Regions from separate parts of the Aeromicrobium sp. CF4.19 genome, predicted to be linked through region 1. Evidence: predicted binding sites of a transcription regulator. Region 1 holds the regulator's gene; the other holds the start of a gene.
What was found. Region 1 encodes LexA, which represses DNA repair genes until DNA is damaged. Its sites were predicted from a motif close to TCGAACANNTGTTCGA; they were not measured.
Positions count from the first base shown of each region.

Region 2: the regulator LexA is predicted to act here: its motif matches at 5,339-5,354, upstream of ACHAAC_RS06470 (DUF222 domain-containing protein).

Region 1 covers NZ_JBIMEU010000008.1:120,419-128,325, forward strand. The annotation lists gene dapF (diaminopimelate epimerase) at 1-669, shown strand, start outside; gene hflX (GTPase HflX) at 666-2,063, shown strand; gene ACHAAC_RS15565 (ATP-dependent DNA helicase) at 2,138-4,081, shown strand; gene lexA (transcriptional repressor LexA) at 4,132-4,911, opposite strand; gene ACHAAC_RS15575 (LysM peptidoglycan-binding domain-containing protein) at 5,336-5,677, shown strand; gene ACHAAC_RS15580 (type 1 glutamine amidotransferase) at 5,704-6,408, shown strand; gene ACHAAC_RS15585 (hypothetical protein) at 6,405-7,232, opposite strand; gene ACHAAC_RS15590 (VOC family protein) at 7,325-7,747, opposite strand.
Region 2 covers NZ_JBIMEU010000002.1:384,916-392,822, reverse strand. The annotation lists gene ACHAAC_RS06490 (hypothetical protein) at 1-1,521, opposite strand, end outside; gene ACHAAC_RS06485 (GNAT family N-acetyltransferase) at 1,818-2,750, shown strand; gene ACHAAC_RS06480 (IS110 family transposase) at 2,801-3,952, opposite strand; gene ACHAAC_RS06475 (hypothetical protein) at 4,309-5,022, shown strand; gene ACHAAC_RS06470 (DUF222 domain-containing protein) at 5,368-6,672, shown strand; gene ACHAAC_RS06465 (aldo/keto reductase) at 6,695-7,675, opposite strand; gene pafA (Pup--protein ligase) at 7,759-7,907, shown strand, end outside.

The sequences.
Region 1 (7,907 bases):
CGCGTCATCCGGTCGGAGGCGGTCGGCCTGCCGAGCGCGGGCGAGTGGTTCATGGACTACCTCAACGCCGACGGCTCGGTGAGCGAGATGTGCGGCAACGGCATCAGGGTGCTGGCCCGTCACCTCATCGACGAGCAGCTCGTGCCCGACGCGCCGTTGGTCATCGGCACGCGCGACGGCGACAAGCAGGTGACCCCCCTGCCCGACGGCGAGCTCAGCGTCGACATGGGCGTGGGCACCTGGGGCTCCACGTCCAAGATCTTCGCGGGCGGCCACGTCTGGGAGGCGCAGGACGTCCGCACGGGCAACCCGCACGCCGTGGTGTTCGTCGACCGGCTCGACGACGCCGGCTCCCTGCTGCAGGCACCCGAGCACGACCCGGAGACCTACCCCGAGGGCGTCAACGTGGAGTTCGTGCAGCGACGAGGACCCGCCCACGTCGCGATGCGGGTGCACGAGCGCGGCTCGGGGGAGACGCTCTCCTGCGGCACCGGGGCCTGCGCGGTCGGTCTCACGGCGGCCCGCTTCGACGGCGTCGATCGCCCGGCGACCTACCGCGTCGACGTCCCCGGCGGCATCCTGCACGTCACGTGGCGCCCCGACGACCACCTGATCCTGTCCGGCCCGGCGCAGATCGTCGCGCGCGGTGAGATGGAGTGGCTCGCATGAGCGATGTCGACACCGAGCAGGAGAAGGTCGACAGGGACGACATGGAGGGTCTGGAGCTGGCCGAGCGCCACTCCCTGCGTCGCGTCGCGGGGCTGTCCACCGAGCTGGAGGACATCACCGAGGTCGAGTACCGCCAGCTGCGGCTGGAGCGGGTCGTCCTGGTCGGCGTCTGGACCGACGGCACGGCCGAGGACGCGGAGAACTCGCTCACCGAGCTCAAGGCGCTCGCCGAGACGGCCGGCTCGGAGGTGCTCGACGCCATGGTGCAGCGGCGCCAGCGGCCCGACGCCGCCACCTTCATCGGCAGTGGCAAGGTGCAGGAGCTCAAGGCCGCGGTCGAGGCCACCGGTGCGGACACGATCATCTGCGACGGCGAGCTCGCACCGAGCCAGCTGCGCAACCTGGAGGACCGGACCAAGGTCAAGGTCGTCGACCGCACGGCACTGATCCTGGACATCTTCGCCCAGCACGCCAAGAGCGCCGAGGGCAAGGCCCAGGTCGAGCTGGCCCAGCTGCAGTACCAGACGCAGCGCCTGCGCGGCTGGGGCGGCAACCTGTCGCGCCAGGCCGGTGGCCAGGCGGCGGGCGGCGAGGGCATCGGTGGTCGTGGCCCCGGTGAGACCAAGCTCGAGACCGACCGTCGCCGGATCCAGGCCAAGATGACCAAGCTGCGCCGCGAGCTCAAGGACCTGCGGGTCACCCGCGACATCAAGAAGGCCCAACGCCGACGGCACGGCATCCCGGCCGTCGCGATCGCGGGCTACACCAACGCCGGAAAGTCCAGCCTGCTGAACCGGCTCACCGACGCCGGTGTGCTCGTGGAGGACGCGCTCTTCGCGACCCTGGACCCCACCACCCGTCGCACCCAGACCTCCGACGGTCGGGTCTACACGCTCTCGGACACCGTCGGCTTCGTGCGGCACCTGCCCCACCAGCTGGTGGAGGCGTTCCGCTCGACGCTGGAGGAGGTGGCCGACGCCGACCTCGTCCTGCACGTCGTCGACGGCTCCCACCCCGACCCCCGCAGCCAGGTGGCCGCGGTGCGCGAGGTGCTCGCCGACGTCGGCGCCACGTCGGTGCGTGAGATCGTCGTGATCAACAAGGCCGACGTCGCCGACGACCTCGGGGTCAAGCAGGTGCTGGTCGCCGAGCCGCACGCCATCGTCGTGAGCGCCCGCACCGGTGAGGGTTTCGACGAGCTGCTCTCGGCGATCGAGGCCGACCTGCCACGCCCTGCCGTGCTCATCGACGTCGTCGTGCCCTACGCGCGCGGCGACCTGATCAGCCTCGTGCACGAGAACGGCGAGATCGAGGAGCTGGACCACACCGGTGAGGGCACCCACATCGTGGCCCGCGTCCCGGAGGAGCTCGCGCACTCCCTGCGAGCGATCTGAGCGATCACCCGGCGTCGCGCGTCGCTGTGGACGGCCGCCGTGCCCGGTCCGGGCCCGGGCATAGGCTCGGGCGCATGCCTGCCTCGGTCCCCGACCTCCTCGCCGCCGCCGTCACGTCCATCGGAGGTGCGGAGCGGCCGGGACAGGTGACGATGGCCGAGGCCGTCGCGGAGTCGTTGTCCTCCGGGACGCACCTGCTGGTGCAGGCGGGCACGGGCACCGGCAAGTCGCTGGGGTACCTGGTGCCCAGTGCCCTGCACGGCAAGCGGGTCGTGGTGGCCACGGCGACGCTGAACCTGCAGCACCAGCTGGTGGAGCGGGACATCCCGGCGCTGCGCAAGGCCGCCACGAGCGCCGACGCCCAGGTGCCGCACACCGCCGTGGTGAAGGGTCGCGCCAACTACGCCTGCCTGCACCGGGTCCGCGAGGGCGCTCCCGACGACCAGGGCGTGCTCGTCGAGGTCCCCGAGGGTGCCCTGGGCGCGGAGGTCGTCGCGCTGCGGGAGTGGGCCGAGGAGCAGGCCAAGGGCTCGCACGTCGGTGACCGCGACGCCGCCCCGGCGCACTCCGAGCGGGCGTGGCGTCAGGTCAGCGTCAACCACCGGGAGTGCCTGGGCGCCTCTCGCTGCGCGCACGCCCTGGAGTGCTTCGCCGAGCGGGCCCGTGAGGACGCCCAGCAGGCCGATCTCGTGGTCACCAACCACGCGCTGCTGGCCATCGACGCCATCGACGGCGTCCCGATGCTCCCGGAGTACGACGCCGTCGTCGTCGACGAGGCCCACGAGCTGGCCGCCCGGGTCACGCAGGCCGCCACCGACGAGCTGGACGCGGGCACCGTGGAGCGTGCCTCGCGACGCGCGCGGGGGCACCTCTCCGACGAGCGCGGCAGCCGCGCGGTGGACGACCTGACCGAGTCGGCCGATGCGTTGGCAGCGGCGATGGCCGCGACCGACGTCGGCCGGATCGACGCACCCCAGGAGGCCCTGCTGGAGGGGCTGCAGATGGTGCGCGACGCCGCACGGCAGGCACTGTCGGCCTTCGGCAAGGACACGCCCACCGACGCCGAGGACGCCGGCCGCCAGCAGGCCAAGGCGATGCTGGAGGAGGTCCGGCAGGTGGCCGACCGGATGGCCACGAGCCGCGAGACCGAGGTGCTCTGGCTGGGGGAGTCCCGCGGCGGACCACAGCTGCGCGTGGCTCCGATCGACGTCTCCGGCGCGCTGCGCGAGAAGCTCTTCGGCACCAAGACGGTCGTGCTCACCAGTGCCACGCTGACGCTGGGCGGTGGCTTCGACCCGCTCGCCGCGTCGCTCGGTCTGACGTCCCAGCCGGCGGAGGGGGAGTCCACCTGGCAGGGCATCGACGTCGGCTCACCGTTCGACTACACGCGCCAGGGCATCCTCTACGTCGCCAAGCACCTGCCGCCGCCGGGCCGCGACGGGTTGCAGGAGGCCCAGCTGGACGAGATCGCAGCCCTCGTGGAGGCGGCGGGCGGGCGGACGCTCGGGCTGTTCTCCTCCCGCCGGGCGGCAGAGGCCGCGGCCGAGGCCACGCGGGAGCGGCTGCCGGACCTGGACATCTGGTGCCAGGGCGACGCCCAGCTGCCCGAGCTGGCCCGGCGCTTCGCCAAGGAGCCGTCCACCTGCCTGTTCGGCACGCTCAGCCTCTGGCAGGGGGTGGACCTGCCGGGAGACACCTGCCAGCTGGTGATCATCGACCGCATCCCGTTCCCGCGTCCGGACGACCCGCTGATGAGCGCCCGTCAACGCCTGGTGGAGAAGCGTGGCGGCAACGGCTTCATGACCGTGGCCGCCGGCCACGCCGCGCTGCTTCTCGCCCAGGGCGCGGGCCGCTTGATCCGTCGTGGCGACGACAAGGGTGTCGTGGCGATCCTGGACCCACGGATCGCCACGGCCCGCTACGGCAGCTTCCTGGCAGCGTCGCTGCCCCCGATGTGGCGGACCACCGACCGTTCCATCGTGCTCGCCGCGTTGCGACGACTCGACGAGCAGGAGTGAGGTCGGGGTCCGCCTCGGCGGATCAGGGCAGGGCGATCAGGGCAGGGGGATCAGAGTCGGCGCAGGACCGCGGTGACCTTGCCCAGGATGGTGGCGTGGGTGCCGTCGATGGGGGAGTAGTCGTCGTTGTGCGGCATCAGCCAGACGTGGCCGTCGGTGCGCTGGAAGGTCTTGACCGTGGCCTCGCCGTCGAGCATCGCGGCCACGACCTCGCCGTTCTCGGCCGTCGGCTGCTGGCGCACCACCACGAAGTCGCCCTCGCAGATGGCGGCGTCGATCATCGAGTCGCCCTGCACCTGCAGCAGGAAGAGCGTGCCGTCGCCGACCAGTGACGCGGGCAGAGGGAGCACGTCCTCGACGAGCTCCTCGGCCAGGATGGGCCCACCGGCGGCGATCTTGCCGACCATCGGGACGTAGGTGGCGGCCGGGCGGGCGTCACCGATGCCGGTGGCGTCGCCCTCGGACTCATCGGCCGGGCCCAGCGTCTTGCGGGCCTTGAGTACCTCGGGCAGGAAGATCTCCAGGGCTCGCGGTCGGTTGGGGTCGCGCTTGACGTAGCCCAGACGCTCCAGGACGCGCAGCTGGTGCGCCACCGAGGACGTGCTGGCCAGGCCCACGGCCACGCCGATCTCACGCATGCTGGGCGGGTAGCCGTGCTTCTCGATCATCTCGCGCAGGAAGATCAGGATCTTCTGCTGGCGGGCGGTCAGGCCGGTCATCTCATCGACCGGGCCGTCGGGCAGCTCGCGCGGGGAGTTGCGTGATCCCTTGGGACGCCCGCGCTTGGGTCGCGTCTCCTCGGCCTGGTCCGTGGTGGTGTCGTCGCTCATGGCCATACGGTAGCCGCGATCTCGGACACATCCAAACACCTGTTCGAGAGCGTGTCGTGGCCGATCGGACCCCGCGGAGTGGCGGTCGTGCTCGTCGCGACCAGGCCCAGCCGGATGGCCCCGCGCAGCCCTGGGTGCCGAAGGGAGCCGATCCTGCGGGGTCCTCCCGGGTCCTGACACGCCGAGAAGAACATTCTTTCGATCCTTCTTTCGCCGGAATTGCAGGGATTGTGATGGTGTACTCGCCTTCCTGTTCGATTGGGGGCTGCTTTTGTCGGTCGGCTGTCGTAGTGTCGTACACGTGTTCGATCGAACGTCTGTTCCAGTTCGCATCCAGCGGCCCGGAATCGAGTGACATCGCGGAGGTTCGGTCGGACACCCCAAACTCCACACCCCCGTCTCACTTCCCCCTTGGAGGCACCCCATGAGCACCATCTCCCTCACCTCGTACCCGTCCTTCTCCAGCCCGGAGCTTCGGCTCACCCGGCGTGGCCGGCTGGTCGTCCTGCTCGCGGCCCTGGTTGCACTCGTGCTGCTCGCCGTCGCGTTCGGCCCGTCGGTCACCGCCACCGGCGAGCGCGGCGACGTTCCGGCCACCACGGTGGTCACCGTGCAGCCGGGCGAGACCCTCTGGCAGATCGCCGGGGACGCCAACCCGGCCGGTGACCCGCGGGAGACCGTCGACGACATCATGCGGATGAACTCGCTCTCCGGCGCCGGAGAGCTGCAGATGGGCCGCGAGCTGGCGGTGCCGGTCTACGAGTGATCGGTGCGGCCGCGCACAATGGGCGCATGCTCATCCACGTCGTGGCCGACGGCACCGACCGCGAGGGCGGCTACGTCACCGAACGCTTGGCCGCCCTCGGGTTCGAGCTCGGGTGGATCGACCGCGATGCCGTCGTCGCGCACGACGAGCTCGCCCCCGCGGCCATGATGCTGCTGCTCGGCTCGGAGCGCTCGGCGCACGAGCCCCGGTGGGCCGGCCCGGTCGCGGCGGAGGAGGCCTTGGTCCGCTCGTCCCTGCGAGCCGGCACCCCCGTCATGGGGATCTGCTTCGGCGCCCAGCTGTTGGCTCGGGCCCTGGGTGGTGCGTCCTACCGCGGGGACGAGCCAGAGGCGGGCTGGAAGCGGGTCGACACCATCGACCCCGTCCTGTGCCCCGAGGGGCCGTGGGCGCAGTTCCATCGCGATGTCCTCACGCCTCCGCAGCAGGCCCGCGTGCTCGGCACCTCCTGGTACGGGCCGCAGTGCTTCATCGACGAGAGCCTCGGCACCCCGGCCATCGCCTGGCAGTTCCATCCCGAGGTGACGCCGCAGACGTACGCCCGCTGGGTGGACGACGACACCGAGACCGTGCGGCAGGCGGGCCTGGACGCGACGTTCATCAAGCGCCAGGCCTTGGCGAGCGCGGCCCGGGCCCGCATCGCCGCCCACCGCCTGGTGGACGACGCGTTGCGCTACCTCGAGGTCGACGTGCCGGCGGCCGACGTGTCCTAGTCGCAGGCCTCGGCGCGCAGGCCCGCCAGCGGGGGCATCTGCTCCAGCGGGGTGTCGATCTCCTCCGACTCGGCCTCGTCGAGGAACTCCTCGTACTCGGTGACGTCGGGCTCGTCGGACGTGGGGGAGATGAGGCCCTCGGTGTAGAACGCGCACTCGTCGGCGCCGATGAGGTCGGTGTCGACCAGCCAGGTCTTCTCCGCGTCCAGTCGCCCGAGGTCGTTGCCGCCCAGTCCGATGGTCCGCCTGATCAGGACGGCCTGCGGCTCGTCCTCGTCGCCGACGAGGTACATCGCGTGCACCTGCAGGGCCACGAGCGGGACGGGGCCGTCCTCGGTCTCGGCCTCTGTCACGTCCCACTGGGCCCCGACGACGCGCGGCTGGGCGATCGGCTGGGCGTCGGGGTCGAAGAAGGAGACGAAGAGCTGCGCCGTGGGCGCGCCGTCGGCGAGCACCTCAGAGGTCTCCACCTGCTCGGCGAATTGTGGCCCGGCGATGCCCAGGTGGGAGCGCTGCTCGTCCGAGGAGGGGCCCGCGTCCCACCGGGCGCGGTTGTTGAAGGCGTCCAGGGCCATCGCGCCGACCGTGTCGGCCGCGGTGGTCACGTCGACGGCGTCCAGGCCCTCGGGCACCTCGGGCAGCTCCAGCGAGCGCAGGCTCACGGCCGGGAGCTCGGTGATCGCGCCCAGCGCGTCGGTCGCGGGCGCCTCGGTGTCCTCGGCCTCCACGGGTGTGGGCGCCTCGTCGGGGGTGTCGTCGATCTCGCTGGAGCACCCGGCGAGGGCGGCTCCGAGCAGGCAGAGCGCGACGATGCTGCGACGCATGGACGACCTTTCAGAGGGGGCGAGGCCGTCGAAAGCCTAGCAACGCGCCCGTGGGCGCCTGTGGCTCGCGGCCGGAGCGGCGAGCACGGCGCTCAGGCGGGTGGCTCGCCGGGCCCCTGGTTGACGAGCCACGCGATGCCGAACTTGTCGTTGAACAGTCCGAAGCGGTCACCCCAGGGCGCGAGCTCGAACGGCTGGACGATCTCGGCACCCTCGGTGAGCTTGTCCCAGACGGGGGTGAGGTCGCCCTCGTACGTGGACAGCGAGATGTTGACGGCAGTGCCGACGACGGGGTCGGGCATGGAGGCCGGGGTGTCAGCGGCGAAGATCGTCAGGCCGTCCTCGCTGATGACGGCGCCGTGCATGATGAGGTCCGCGTCGGCCGGGCCCTCGGACATGCCCCCGTCGGCGAAGGTCATCATCTCGATCGTGCCGCCGAGTGCGGAGTGGTAGAACTCCAGGGCCTCGCGGGCCTGGGAGCGGAAGTTGAGGTACGGGTTGAGTCGTGTGGTCATGGACCGATCATCCTCCTGGATGTTCCGAAGTGGAAGGCCCCGGCTCCGCTGGGGGGGCGACACCGGGTGCCGACGGGCCGCGCCACGCCGTGACGGATGGGGCTGTTGTGGCGCTCTGTCGGCCCTGACCTGCGCAAACGTCGCGTACTGCAGAAATGTC
Region 2 (7,907 bases), on a different contig from region 1:
CAGCGTCGTGGTCTCGGGGAGGACGACATGGAACTCGTCGCCTTCGTTCGCTGTGACAGCGACGTCATCACCGTTGACGATCTTCGCGACGAACGCCCACTCGCGGTAATGGCCGGCGATGGCCTCAAGGTCGGGTACCCGGATGGTCGAGCGGGTGTGCTGTTGCAGGGTGTCGAGCGGGCGCAGACGGTGTGCAAGCCCGAGCATTCGTCGGGTTAGTTCGTCGTTGCCCGTGGGGATGGTCTCGTTGACGCCCAGGTGAGCAGGCACGTGCCGGGGGAAGAGCCGATAGGTGTTCGGGTGGCAGAACGCGGCCAAGAACTCGACGGCAGGTAGCGCCCGCGCGACTGGGAGTCCCTCGATGTCCTTGAGGGTCAGCGTCAGGCCCATGGTCTGATCCTTGAGGTTGAGCATGGCGACGATCTCGAAGACTCCGTCGACCTCGCTGAGTACGGTCCGCAGACCGGCGGTGCCGCTGCTCTGGTCGGTGCGGTCGACGTCGGCGCGGGCCAGGACATCAGCTTCAGGGCCGAGCACCTCGAACGTGAGTTCGGTGTCGGCTCCGAGGTCCGGGTTGGCGGTGGGAGTCGTGCGGATGGTGGCTTCCTCGAGTTCGCCACCGAGCCCACCGGGGGCGTCGATCTCGCCGGTGTAGGTGCCTGCCGGGCTGGTGAACGGCGTGCCGAACTCGAAGAACTCTTGGACGGCCATAGCGAAGTCGGGGTCTCCGGAAACGTCCAGTGCTCCCTTGATGGTGATCGGTCGCTCATCGATCGAGGCGGCGCACCGAGCCATGACGTCGACGGCCTGCCAGGTCTGCTTCGACTCGTCGATGCGGAACCAGGTCATGACCAGCCCTGGCCGGTCTGTCGGCTGGGGCGGCTCGCCGTGCCCGAACCGGACTTCGAACATGTAGTGGGGATCACGGTCGAGGGTGCCGAGGGCCTTCTCGATGCGCGCGGTGACTTCGGCGACAGTCAACTCACTGTCGGCCGTTGCTGATCCCAACGACATCAGGGCCATCGCTTCGCGGTATGCCTCCTCGATGGCCGACTTGCCACCGTGCAGGTAGTAGTCGATGACGTCGCCGTACTTTGCCGCGAGCTGGTCGACAACAGCCAGGCCGTCCCAGATGACCTTCACCCCGCAGTCCGCGGCCTGGTCCTCGAGCCACGTGACGTCCTCGGGGGTGGAGTCGAGCGGCATCACAAGGTGCCACTCCGTCACGTTCAGGCGCTCCCAGCGCGGGTCGCGCTTGTCGGGGTCGAGGAGCTTCTTCAGCGACGCCGCAATCTTCGCCTTGTCGGCGGAAGTCAACTTGTCGCGCTCGGCGAATCGCTTGACCTGCCAGACGACATCGCCCCCGTCGGAAGCGCCTCCGCGTTCCAAGATGTCGACGCCACCGTCACCCTGGGACGGGGCAATCCGCACCGACCGGGGGTTTTCCCGGTTCAGCATCATTGCCACGACCGCTTCGATGTCATCACCGTCGTAGCGCACCCACGGAACACGGTCGACCACGTCTGTTCCTCTCGTTGCTGGTTGTGCCGGCACCATTAGTATCGGCAACAGTTGACCACGCGGGCCGGCGCGCCAGTCGAAGCGCCAGAAATTCGCCGGTTCCTGCCGTCCCTGGGTGCCTGCGGCTGGTGAGCAACCAACGGGGGTCGCGTCAATCTGGGCTAACGAGCTATATGTATCGGTCAGATCTCCGATACGTGGGTCATAGCGTCGCGTCTGATTTCTCCAGGGAGCTGCCGTCTTCTCTGACCGTGTGTTCGGCATTGATGGTCACGGCTAGTGAGACGCTGTCACGGATGTATGACGTCGAAGTGGGGACACGGGCGCGCCAGCTGGAGCGGATGCGTGCTCTCGCGAGTCGGGAGTGGAGCTGGTCGAGTCGCTGGCACCCCGGGGAGCTCACGTGGTTCTGGTGGGAGGCTGGTGGCCCACCCGAGAACTCTCGAATCGCCACCTGGCAACACCTGGGTGAAACCGTGGCGTGGGCGTGGGTGAGGGATGCTGGCCGGCTTGACCTCCAAATCGCAGCTGCCCACCGCTGCGTGCTAGAGGACGTGCTCGTCTGGTTCGAATCCATCACCCGTGTGGAGGAGCGCGCCATTATCGTTCTCGATGCTGAGACGGAGCTCATCGCCGCCCTCGCCGTCCGCGGGTATCAACCCGCCCCCGCGGGAGTGTTCTTCGCCCACCTGAGCATGGAGCTCGAATCGCTGCGTGAGGCGCCCGCTTTGCCGGAGGGGTATTCGCTCAGACTTGTCGACGGGTCCATCGATCTGGCTCGGCGCGCGTTGCTCCACCGCGAGGTGTTCGGAGCGTCAGGGGATGTGGAACCTTCGACCGAGACCTACTGCCGGCTTGTTGCCGACGACCAATACTGTTCTGACCTCGACTGGATGGTATGCAGCGCTGATGGAACCGCTGTCGCGTTCTGCCTGAGCTGGCTCGATGACTCATCGGTTGCTGTGCTCGAACCAGTAGGAACTCTCCTCGGACATCGACACCAAGGGCTGGCGATCAACGCAATCACGGCTTCGCTCGCGGCGGCCAAGAAGCGTGGAGCGACGCACGCCCGGGTCTGTGCGCGAGCGGATCGCGATGCCCCGGCCGCGTCGGGTACCTACGCCGCTGCGGGGTTCACCCGCTATGCGCGCAATATCCGCCTAGTTCCCGGAGTCGCGGCGGGCTCGACCGATCTCGGCACGGCAACGTCGCCGGCGATTCACTCATAGCGCTGCTCCGCGATCGAATCGACGAACGTCTAACCGGCTCCCTTCTGTTGTCAACCGGTTGGGCGTAGCGTCTTCTCCGCGGGTCCGGGAAGTGGCTGATCCGAAGTGTCGATGTGCGGGGGCAGGTCGACCGCGCTGGATTCTTGAGACGCCCCGCAGTGCCCTCCCGGACCCGCGCTGGCGCGTTCTGCGTCGGCGAGGAGCTGTCGGTAGACGGCGTCGGAGATCCTGCGTTTGAGGCATCTGATCGCCTCGAGTGGCTTCTTGCCCTCGGCTCGCTTGCGTCGGTAGTAGGTCCGGCCCTCGGTGTCCAGGCGCAGCTGGGTGACCGCGGCGATGTGGATCATGTGGTTCATCCGCCGGTTCCCGGCTCGTGAGAGTCGGTGGCGGTTCTGCTCGCCTGAGGATGCGTCCAGGGGTGCGGTGCCAGTCCAGGAGGCGAACCGGTTGCGGTCGGCGAAGCGGGAGACGTCTCCGACGTCGGCCAGGATGCGAGCGGCAACCACGGGACCAACGCCGTGCAGGTCCATGAGCGTGGATCCGCGGGCGAGCACGATGGCTTTGAGCTCGGCGGTGGCCTTCTTGATCTTGGCCTCGACCGCGATCAGCTCGGTGAGCTCGTCGGCGGCAATCCGGCGCCGGGTCTTGCCGGCGATGTCACGGGGTCGCACTGATGCGAGCATCTTCTTGGCCTGGCCGGTGGTGATGTCGCGTTTGGCCTGTCCTGGCAAGAGTTCGGCCAGCAGGGCCTGGAGTCGGTCGACTGTCTGGACCCGGCGTCGGGTGGGTGCTTCACGACGGTCGGTGAGCATTCGCAGTGCCTCCAGCTCGCCGTCGATCTGAAGCACTTGCAGGGTGCCGGTGCGGACCGCGACGATCGCGATGGAGTGGGCGTCGCGGGCGTCGGTCTTGCGGTTGTGTCCGGTGTCGAAGAGTCGGACCCGGGCGGCAAGCTTGGCCGGGACGTCCACGACCTGCTCGCCGGCTTCGAGCAGCCGCTGGGCCAAGGGCCGTCCGACACCGTTGGCGCCCTCGACTGCCCAGCGTCGCTCCGGCCAGGACTTCGCATAGGTGAGCATCGCCTTGTAGCCGGCGTGGTCGGTGCTGAACCGGCCAGCACCCAGTAGCTGCTCACGTTGGTCGACGACCTCTATCGTCGCCGACAGTTTGTGGGGATCCACCCCGATGATCACGTGTTTCATGTGCTGCTCCCGCCTGTACTCGCTGTGGTGTGGACGGCGAGGTGGGCATTGCTACTACGAGCAGGGCAGTCCCTTCTTGAGCCACGCCTCGTCACAGTGCCCGACGGGCAGCAGACCGATTGTGAGCCACACCCGAGTCCGGGCGGGCAGCCGCATTGAGAGCTTCCCGCCGGGCACCTAGACCGAGTCTGGCCAGACACCGGCCCTAAGGGAATCCTCTAGTAGCCGCGTTCGGCCCGAGACGGCGAAGTCGGTCGTACGCATGGTTGCGCCGAGACGGATTCGTACCTGCAGACAACACCATGTTGTGGCGCTTAGACTCTCTGATCCCATCGTCGAGCCCAGAGGTGGCTGAGATGTCCGCAGCGAGACATCGAACCGCGTTCGTATGGACCGCGATAGCGATCTTCATCTTGGGCGTTCTCGGTGCTTGCAGGTCTGATCAAAACACGCCCTCCGCCACCGATCCTGCTCCCGACGTCACTAATGACGTCCCGACGCTGCTGGTGAACCAAGGTGCAGACGGGCGTTTCGGAGCACTGGTGAGCGGCATGGTTGAGGTCAACGACCAGGATTGTCTGACCGTCGGCGGAAATCTCCTCATCGCTCCCGAAGGCTCCTTCCTGCACGGCGATGGCAAGACCCTCCACCTGACCGGATACGAGCTCGTAGACGTCGGCAACGAGGTTCAGCTTGGCGGTGGGCAAGAAGATCTGCCGATCGAGGCGGTGGATGAAGAGCATCGAGCCTGTCTCTCTCCGGATGCGACGTCGGCAACCATCGAGGCCATCGCCCCTGGGCCAGGCCCATCGGCCAAGTGGATTGACCGAGGACGAACTTTCGCAGTGGTCACCCACGGAAGCTCTTCCTGCCCACCTACGGCCACCGAGATCACTGGTGCGAACGATTCGGTGACGATCACGTTCAGCGACGCGAGCAAGAGGGTCTGTACCGCCGACTTCGCGCCCACGACCCAGGAGTTCGATCTGCCATCCGAGACCGATGCCACCCAAGTCGTCGTCACCTTGCTGGGGCTGAACAATGGCAGCCAGACCTTGATGCTCCACTGATGGTGGACACCGACCACGTTCGGCGTGCTCACGGTTGCCAAAGTCCCGCCGTCGAGCTTGCTCCGGGCTGCACCGACTGGGAAGTCATACCGCCGCTAAGGCACTAGGTGGTAGTCGCAAATGCACCCTCCCTTCACAGTGAGAAGCGGCCGCGCCAGGGGCGGGGGACCAGGCAGGGCGTGGCGCAACGCGCGGCACTCGACGCCGGCGCCCGATCCGAGCTCGATCCTCGCCGTCTGAGCCGTCGCGCTCGGCTCTGGTTGACCGGCGACGTGAGTCGTGAAACCGCTCGAATTGCAGACTTCAACACTTGTGCTCGAACAAGTGTTCGACTATGATTGATGCATGCACACCCTCTCCGCGCAGCAGACGCTCCTGGCGGCGCTGCCGGGTGTGGAGGTGTTCGATGATCGGGAGGCTCTGCTCGCGATTCAAACTGCTGAGAACGCCCTGGCGGCGATGAAGGCCGAGCGGCTTGCGGCGGTCGAGGAGACCCGGTCGTACGAGCTGGACGGTGCGTCGTCCCTGACGGCATGGGCTCGTGCCCGGCTCCGTCTGGCGCCGGGGGAGAACAAGCAGCTGGTCGCCGCCGCGCGGACTGGCCACGACCTGCCGGGCGTGGGCGAAGCCCTCCGTGCCGGCCGGATCGGCACCGCCCACACCGCGCTGTTCTCCTACGGACTCAAGCACCTTGGGCACGACGTGATGTCAGAGGCCAGCCCCTGGCTGCTCGACGTCGCCCAGGCATCGGAGCCCAAGGACCTGCGCCAAGTGATCCGCTCCCTCCGCGCCGCCGTCTACCCCGACTCGCTGGACGAGGCCTGGATTCGCGGCATGGACAAGCAGGACATTCAGCTCAACGCCGTCCCCGACGGGTTCCACCTGACTGGATTCCTGAACGCGGTCACCGGCGCCAAGTTTCACGCCATCCTGTCCTCCCTCGGGGCACCCCGCGACGCCGACGACCTCCGAACCGGCGCCCAGCGGCGCATCGACGGTCTCGATGAGCTCCTCACGACAGCCCTCGAGCATGGCCTCCCGTCAGACAAGGGCGTACGACCCCAGCTCATGGTCCTCGCACCACTCGACGCCGCGCAGGAGGCCCAGCGCGCAGCAACCGAGCAGGACATTCCCACCCGCATCGGCCCGCCGGCCGAGCTCGTCGGCTTCGGCGCCATCGGGCCCAAGCTCCTCGGATACCTCGCCTGCGGCTCCGACGTCACCGGCGTCCTCACCCGTGACGACGCCCCGGTCGCAGACGTCCTCAACGTCGGCCGGACGCAGCGACTGGCGACCCTCAAGCAGCGTCGCGTCGTCATCACCCGTCAGAACGGTGTCTGCGCCGCACCCGGCTGCTCGAACACCCACCTCGACATTCACCACGCCGTGTGGTGGTCACGCGGTGGGCGCACCGACATCGACCAGCTCGTCGGCTTGTGCCCGAGATGCCACACTCTCGTGCACCGGGAGCTGCTCATCGTCCGAGCGCTCGGCAGGGGCAGGTTCGACTTCGGCCGGAGCGACGGCCGGCCCCTGGCGAGCCAGCCACCACCGGCCCGCACCGCCCATCGCGAGCTCGGCACCATCCGCCGCATCGCCCGACAACTGCAGCACCAGCGGAACCATCATCAGGTCCCGATGCGGATCTGACGTGCCCGGTGTCAGTCGATACTCACCAGCGGGGATGGACCTCGGCGCGGAGCTCGCGGTCATAGAGGTCGCGCACCGCGGCGAGCAGGTCGTCGTCGATGGTGACGTCGGCGGCCGCCGCGTTGGCCCGGGCCTGCTCCGGCGAGCGGGCTCCCGGGATCACGGTGCTGACGCCCTCCTGGGCCACGACCCAGGCCAGGGCGAGCTGGGCGGGGGTGACGCCCTCGGGGGCCAGCTCGGCGAACTGCGTCGCGGCCCGGACCCCGGTCTCGAAGTCCACTCCGGAGAAGGTCTCACCGACGTCGAAGGCCTGGCCCTGGCGGTTGAAGGTGCGGTGGTCATCAGGCGCGAAGGTGGTCTCGTTCGTGTACCGGCCGCTCAGCAGCCCGCTGGCCAGCGGGACCCGGGCGATGATGCCCACGCCCGCCTCCCGCGCGGCGGGCAGCACCTCGTCCAGCGGCTTGAGCCGGAAGGCGTTGAGGATGATCTGCACGGTGGCCGTGCCGGGCCGGGCGATGGCCGCGAGGGCCTGCTCGCAGGTCTCGACACTCACGCCGTAGGCGGCGACGACCTCCTCCTGCACGAGCGTGTCGAGCGCGTCGTAGGTCGCCTCGTCGTCCAGGACCGAGCCCGGAGGACAGTGCAGCTGGACCAGGTCGAGCGTGTCGACACCGAGGTTGGCGCGGGACCGGTCGGTCCAGGCCCGGAAGTTCTCCAGCACGTAGCTCTGGGGCACCTGCTCGGCCCGGCGGCCCATCTTGGTGGCGACCGTGACGTCCAGCCCGGGATGGGCGGCCCGGAACTCGGCGATGACCTTCTCGCTGCGACCGTCTCCGTACACGTCGGCCGTGTCGAGGAACGTGACCCCGGACTCGACGGACGCCTCCAGGACGGACAGCGCCTGCTCGGTGGTGACGTCACCCCAGTCGGCACCCAGCTGCCACGTCCCCAGCCCCACGACCGAGACCTCGCGGCCGGTCCTTCCCAAGCGTCGATGCTCCATGGCCCGAGACTACGGTCCACGAACACGCTCGGCGACATCGCTCAAGAGCAGCGTCGTGCGGCCGCGAGCACTAGGCTCACGACATGGACCGACGCATCTTCGGCATCGAGAACGAGTACGGCGTCACGTGCTCGTTCAAGGGCCAGCGCCGGCTCTCGCCCGACGAGGTCGCCCGGTACCTGTTCCGCCGGGTCGTGTCCTGGGGACGCAGCAGCAACGTCTTCCTGCGCAA